One region of the Arthrobacter globiformis genome, then DNA from elsewhere that is predicted to be linked to it. Evidence: riboswitches for the same ligand, from Rfam matches in the RefSeq annotation. Region 1 holds a riboswitch; the other holds the start of a gene.

Region 1 (3,406 bases):
AGACGGGGGTGACCAGCAGCGCGGTCAGGGTGTCGGGCTGGGTGGTCAAGGTCCATAGCACGAAGGCGAAGAACGCGAAGACCACCCACACCATGGGAATGCCGCCGGGCATCTTGAACTTGGACGCATTGTGCAGGTGCGGGCGGCGGCGCCGGAATGCGATGTAGCTGGCGAGGATGATCGACCAGACGAAGACGAAGCAGACGGCGGAAACGGTGGTGACCATGTCGAACGCCTTGCCGACGTCCTGGCCGGCGTACATGAGCACCACTCCGGAGAGCAGCAGCACGCAGGACAGGAACAGGGCGTTGCTGGGTACCTTGCGTCGGGACAGGCTGCTGAAGACGGACGGCGCGTCGCCTTCCTGGGCCAGTCCGTAGACCATGCGCGAGGTGGAGTAGATCCCGGAGTTGGCCGAGGACATCGCCGAGGTCAGCACCACGAGGTTGACCACCGTGGCGGCGGCTCCGAGTCCGGCCAGCGAGAACATCGCAATGAACGGGCTGTGGCCGGCGGCGAACTGGGTCCACGGCGTGACGGACATCAGGATGATGAGGGCGCCCACGTAGAAGAGCAGCACGCGGACCGGGATGGAGTTGATGGCCTTGGGAAGGTTCCTCTCCGGGTTCTTGGCCTCCGCAGCCGTGGTGCCCACCAGTTCAATGCCCACAAAAGCGAACACGGCGATCTGGAAACCGGCCACAAAGCCCATGAATTCGTTGGGGAAGAAGCCGCCATGGCTCCACAGGTTGGTGAAGCTTGCCTGTCCGGCGTCGCTCTTGAATCCACTGAAGATCATGAACATGCCCACGATGATCAGGGCCGCGATGGCGATGATTTTAATGAGGGCGAACCAGAATTCGGTCTCACCGAACGCCTTGACTGTGGTGAGGTTCAGCAGCAGCAGGATGGCGACGGTGGCCAGGCCCGGGATCCAGAGAGGCAATCCCGGCCAGAGCTCACGGGAGTAACCTGCGATGGCGATGACGTCCGCGATTCCGGTAATCACCCAGCAGAACCAGTAGGTCCATCCAGTGAAGAACCCCGCCCACGGTCCCAGCAGGTCAGCGGCGAAATCGCTAAAGGACTTGTAGTTCAGGTTGCTCAGCAGCAGCTCGCCCATGGCCCGCATGACGAAAAAGAGCATGAAACCGATGATCATGTACACGAAGATCACGGACGGTCCGGCCGCTGAAATGGTCTTGCCCGAGCCCATGAACAGGCCCGTGCCAATGGCGCCGCCGATGGCGATCAGCTGAATGTGCCGGTTGCTCAGCTGCCGCTCCAGGCGGGGAGCCTCACCGGCTGAGGAACTGGGTGGGGAGGCGGGCGGATGAATCGTCATAAGGAACTCCATCGTTCAAGTGGCGAACAGCCACACTGATTCGGTTCCTCCCCGCTCTGTCTTGGACCTGAGAGATTCCGCGGACATGGTCTTCCGCTTGCACCGTCGGTGAGACAGGACGTGCCTGCCTGCTTTCCAGAGTTGCCTCGCCGCGGCGGTACGTGGGCCTGAGAGTTTCCTGGGGAGGGTTTGCTCCTACGGCGCCTGCTGAACGTACCGGCAGGACTCTCCCGCCGCAGATCGTAAGCTTTTTCAATTATGTAAGAAAATTATGCGTGCCGGCGGCGGCCGTCTTTCCGGCCGGACCCGCTGGTCGCCGGGTTCAGTGTGGTCTCGGTCACGAAGAATTGTCAAACGAGGACCTCCGATTTGTGCTGCACGGAATTGTCCGGTAACTTGTGAGCCGAATCACCCCATATCTTCATAGCCTTTCGAACCGTGGCGGGAGAGTCCTCCCAGTCATTCACCGGGCAGGCGCCGTAGGAGCAAATCCTCCCCAGGAATCTCTCAGGCCCCCGTACCGCCGCGGCTAGGCAACTCTGGAAAGCAGCCAAAACCTTTTTGGCTCACCGACGGTGCAAGCGGAGAACCATGTCCGCGGAATCTCTCAGGTCCAATACAGAGCGGGGAGGAACCCAAACCATGCCGTGCCACACCTGGCCGGCCAAACCTGGAGTTCCTCATGACGATTCAATCTCTTCCATCAACCTTCGCCGACCGGCATATCGGCGCCCGGCGCCAGGCCGACATCGACACCATGCTCAAGAACGTCGGTTATGACTCGGTCGATGGCCTCGTTGATACCGCCGTTCCGGCGTCCATCCGGCAAGAGAACCCCCTGCTGCTCACCGCTGCGCTGAGCGAAGTTGAGGTCCTGGCCGAGCTTCGCCGCCTGGCCGCCAAGAATAAGACCGCCGTCCAGATGATCGGCCAGGGTTACTACGACACCGTGACCCCGCCGGTGATCCGCCGCAACGTCCTTGAAGCCCCGGCATGGTACACCGCGTACACGCCGTACCAGCCGGAGATCTCGCAGGGCCGGCTGGAGGCGCTGCTGAACTTCCAGACCATGGTCCAGGACCTGACCGCACTGCCGGTCGCCAACGCTTCATTGCTGGACGAGTCGACCGCCGTCGCTGAGGCTGTGCTGCTGATGCGCCGGGCGAACAAGAACAAGCAGTCCAAGGATGGCAAGACGGTCCTGGACGCCGACTGCCTCCCCCAGACCATCGCGGTCGTCAAGGGCCGCGCCGAGGCCCTCGGCTTCGAGGTCGAGGTGGCGGATCTTTCCCAGGGACTGCCCGACGGCGACATCAACGGCGTCGTCTTCCAGCAGCCGGGCGTTTCCGGCCGGGTGTGGGACCAGTCCGGCGTCATCGCCGCCGCCAAGGAACGCGGCGCGCTGGTGACGGTGGCCGCTGACCTGCTCGCCCTGACCCTGATCACGCCCCCGGGCGAGCAGGGCGCCGACATCGCCGTCGGAACTGCCCAGCGCTTCGGAGTGCCGCTGTTCTTCGGCGGTCCGCACGCGGCGTACATGGCCGTGCGCACCGGCATGGAGCGCACACTCCCCGGCCGCATCGTCGGCGTCTCCAAGGACAACGCCGGCGCGCCCGCCTACCGCCTGGCGCTGCAGACCCGCGAGCAGCACATCCGCCGCGAGAAGGCCACGTCCAACATCTGCACCGCCCAGGCACTGCTGGCCATCGTGTCGTCCTTTTACGCGGTCTACCACGGCCCCGACGGCCTGAAGGCAATCGCCGAGACGGTCCAAAACAGCGCCCGCATCCTCGCCACCGCGCTCAAGGCGGCGGGCCGCGAACTGGTCGGCGACTCCTTCTTCGACACCCTCACCGTGCGCGTGCCCGGCAAGGCCAGCAAGGTCATCACGGCAGCGGAAGCCCGCGGGATCAACCTGCGCCACATCGACGCGGACACCGTGGGCGTTTCCATCGATGAGACGACGACGGCGGCAACGCTTTCCGCTGTAGCCGTCGCCTTCGGCGCCGGTCCCGTAGGGGACGCAGCGGGCTTTGAACTCCCCGAAGCCGTGCTGCGCAC
Region 2 (3,406 bases), 780 kb from region 1:
TCATGGTGCGGTCCAGCGCCAGGTCACGGTCGGAGAGCTTGCGGATGTAGCGCAGCAGCTGGGTCTCGGAGCGGTGCGTGTTGAACACCGGGTGCTGCAGGTATGCGGATGAACGCTCGACGGCGGCATCCAGGGCGAAACTGCCCGTGGACCCCACTGACTTGGCACCAAAGACAGCAAGAACGTCAGCGACGATGGCCGGCGTCGTGGTTTCATCGGTGGAGATGCCGACGGAGTCGGCGTCGATGCTGCGGAGGTTGATGCCCTTCTCTTCGGCGGCGGCGATGATGCCGGCGGCCTTGCCCGGGACGGAAACCGTCACGGTGTCGAAGAAGCTGGTGTGCAGGACGTCCAGTCCGGCGGCCTTGAGCGAGGCGGCCAGGGTCTTGGCGTGGCCGTGTGCAGTTTCGGCGATCGCCTTCAGGCCTTCCGGTCCATGGTAGACGCCGTACATCGAGGCAACGATAGCCAGCAGTGCCTGCGCGGTGCAGATGTTGGACGTGGCCTTCTCGCGGCGGATGTGCTGCTCGCGGGTCTGCAGCGCGAGCCGGTAGGCGGGAGTACCGGCGTTGTCCTTGGAGACGCCCACGAGGCGGCCGGGAAGAGAGCGTTCAAGGCCCTTCTGCACGGCCATGTACGCGGCGTGCGGTCCGCCGTAGAACAGCGGGACGCCCAGGCGCTGCGCGGAGCCGACGGCGATGTCGGCGCCCTGCTCGCCCGGAGGGGTGATGAGCGTCAGCGCCAGCAGGTCAGCGGCCACCGTGACCAGGGCGCCGCGTTCCTTGGCGGCGGCGATGACCTCGGTGTAGTCGAAGACGCGGCCGGAGACGCCGGGCTGCTGGAGCACGACGCCGTTGATGTCGCCGTCGGGAAGTCCCTTGGACAGGTCGGCAACCTCCACCTCGAAGCCAAGCGCCTCGGCGCGGCCCTTGACGATCGCAATGGTCTGCGGCAGGGAGTCGACATCCAGGACGGTCTTGCCGTCCTTGGCGTCTTTGTTCTTGTTGGCCCTGCGCATCAGCAGCACAGCCTCGGCCACCGCCGTCGCTTCATCCAGCAGCGACGCGTTGGCGATCGGCAGGCCGACCAGGTCCTGGACCATGGTCTGGAAGTTCAGCAGGGCCTCGAGGCGGCCCTGCGAGATTTCCGGCTGGTACGGGGTGTAGGCGGTGTACCAGGCCGGGGCTTCGAGGACGTTGCGCCGGATCACGGGCGGCGTCACGGTGTCGTAGTAGCCCTGGCCGATCATCTGCACGGCGGTCTTGTTCTTGGCCGCGAGCTTCCGGAGTTCGGCGAGGGTTTCGACTTCGCTCAGGGCCGCGGAGAGCTCCAGCGGGGAGTCCTGCCGGATGTCTTTCGGCACTGCCGTGTCAACCAGTGCATCGACAGTCTCGTAGCCGACGGCCTTGAGCATGGCTTCGACGTCGGCCCCTCGGCGGGCACCAATATGCCGGTCGACGAAGGTGGCGGAGGCTGAATGTACGGTCAAAAGGAACTCCATAACTAAGGCGGCGCAGGGTACGCCGCAGTGATTCGGGTTCCTCCCCGCTCTGTATCGGACCTGAGAGTTTCCGCGTTGCTGCGCCTACGCACAGCTCCGCTTGCACCGTCGGTGAGCACAGCATGCCCTGAACCGTCCGCGCGGAGGCGGAACATTCAATACGGGCAGCCTGCTGCTTTCCAGAGTTGCCTTGCCGCGGCGGTACATGGGCCTGAGAGATTCCTGGGGAGGTTTTGCTCCTACGGCGCCTGCTTGTACCTACTTGCAGGACTCTCCCGCCGCAGATCAAAGGCATATTCAATTGAGCGGTGACAGCTGTCACAGAGGCTATTGTCCTACGCCGGGATCGCGTCTGCAAACTGTGGCCGCGTGGGCTGACACACCGCGGGGCGGCGGGCAGCCCGGCGCGCACCTACCCCGCAGCCGGCCTAACCCCTTAGGCGGTCAAGGGCCGCAAGGAGGCTCTCGACGTCGGCCGCGGTCTCCGACGGCGTCGCCGCCGGGCCGATTGACAGCATGGCGTTGAAGTAGAGCCCGTCACCCATGTACAGGACGGCCTTCGCGAGGCCCGGCCCGACGTCGCGGGCGATCTCGTCGAGCCACCGCTGCTGGATGTGGGCGAACCGGCGCCGGGTCTCCTCGTGTGCCACCTCGGCCAGCCTCGTCGCAGCCACGATGGCGCGGTCCAGCGGGGTGTCCGCCCAGACGGACGATTTGATGAAGTACGCGGCAGCACCCTCGGGAGCCCCGGCCATGGCCTGGGCGTCCGCTTCCGCAAACTCGTCGAGGCGGTCCAGCAGGACACCTATGAGCGCTTCCTTGTTTGGGAAGTGGTACAGGAGCCCACCCTTGGACACACCGGCGCGGGCAGCCACAGCGTCCAGGGTGGCGGCACGCTCCCCCACCTCGATCAGTAGGGATTCAAACGCATCGACCACTGCGCCGCGGGCAACCGGTTTTCTGGGCATGGCTTCCATCATGCCCGTTCCAAGCGAAAGGCTTATAACTATACCGTCTGGACGGTATAGTTATCCTATGACCATGAACTCAGCCCTTCACCCGGAGCGCGCTTCTGCCAACCAGGCTTCCAGCGGTGGCGGCGCGCGCGACTGGTTTGCCCTGGCCCTGCTCATGTTCCCGGTCCTCCTGGTGGCCGTGGACAACACCGCGCTGACGTTTGCGCTTCCCGCGATAGCCCGCAGCCTGGACCCCTCGGGCGTGCAGCTGCTGTGGATAGTGGATGCCTATGCCCTTGTCCTGGCCGGACTCCTGATGGCCATGGGCAGCCTTGGCGACAGGATCGGACGCCGCCGGTTGCTCCTGGTTGGCATTTCGGGTTTTGCCGCCGTCTCTGCTGCGTCGGCCTTCGCCCCGAGCGCCGAATGGCTCATTGCAGGCCGCGCGGCCATGGGATTCTTCGGCGCCATGCTCATGCCGTCCACGCTGTCCCTGATCCGCAACATCTTTCAGGAACCGGGCCGGCGCAGGCTGGCGGTGGCCATCTGGGCCGCCGGGTTCTCGGGGGGCGCCGCGCTGGGGCCGATCTTTGGAGGCTGGCTGGTGGAGCACTTCTGGTGGGGCGCCGTCCTGCTCGTGGCCGTACCGATCATGCTGCCACCGCTGGTCTTCGGCCGCTTCCTCATTCCAGAGTCCAAGGACCCCAGCCCGGGCCGGGTGGACGGGCCCAGTATTGCGCTGTCGATGCTGACCATGGTGCCGGTGGTCTACGGCATCAAGGAACTGGCCACCCACGGCCCCGGCGTGCAGTCCCTCGGAACTCTGGCCTTTGGCCTCGCCATGGGCCTCGTGTTCATCCGCCGGCAGCAGGCCCTCGCATCCCCGCTGCTGGACTTGTCGCTGTTCAGGAACCGCGTGTTCAGCACGGCGATCACGGCTAATGTCCTG

The links. Region 1 has a riboswitch for glycine ahead of cycA (D-serine/D-alanine/glycine transporter). Riboswitches for the same ligand answer to the same signal wherever they lie in the genome.
Region 2: linked by a shared signal. The riboswitch ahead of gcvP (aminomethyl-transferring glycine dehydrogenase) and the one ahead of cycA (D-serine/D-alanine/glycine transporter) in region 1 are both predicted to bind glycine.

Annotation. Positions count from the first base shown of each region.
Region 1 covers NZ_JAUSXI010000001.1:395,055-398,460, reverse strand. The annotation lists gene cycA (D-serine/D-alanine/glycine transporter) at 1-1,345, opposite strand, end outside; glycine riboswitch at 1,491-1,588, opposite strand; glycine riboswitch at 1,778-1,878, shown strand; gene gcvP (aminomethyl-transferring glycine dehydrogenase) at 2,028-3,406, shown strand, end outside.
Region 2 covers NZ_JAUSXI010000001.1:1,179,898-1,183,303, reverse strand. The annotation lists gene gcvP (aminomethyl-transferring glycine dehydrogenase) at 1-1,501, opposite strand, end outside; glycine riboswitch at 1,691-1,789, opposite strand; gene QFZ33_RS05515 (TetR/AcrR family transcriptional regulator) at 1,930-2,469, opposite strand; partial or broken gene QFZ33_RS05510 (MFS transporter) at 2,543-3,406, shown strand, end outside.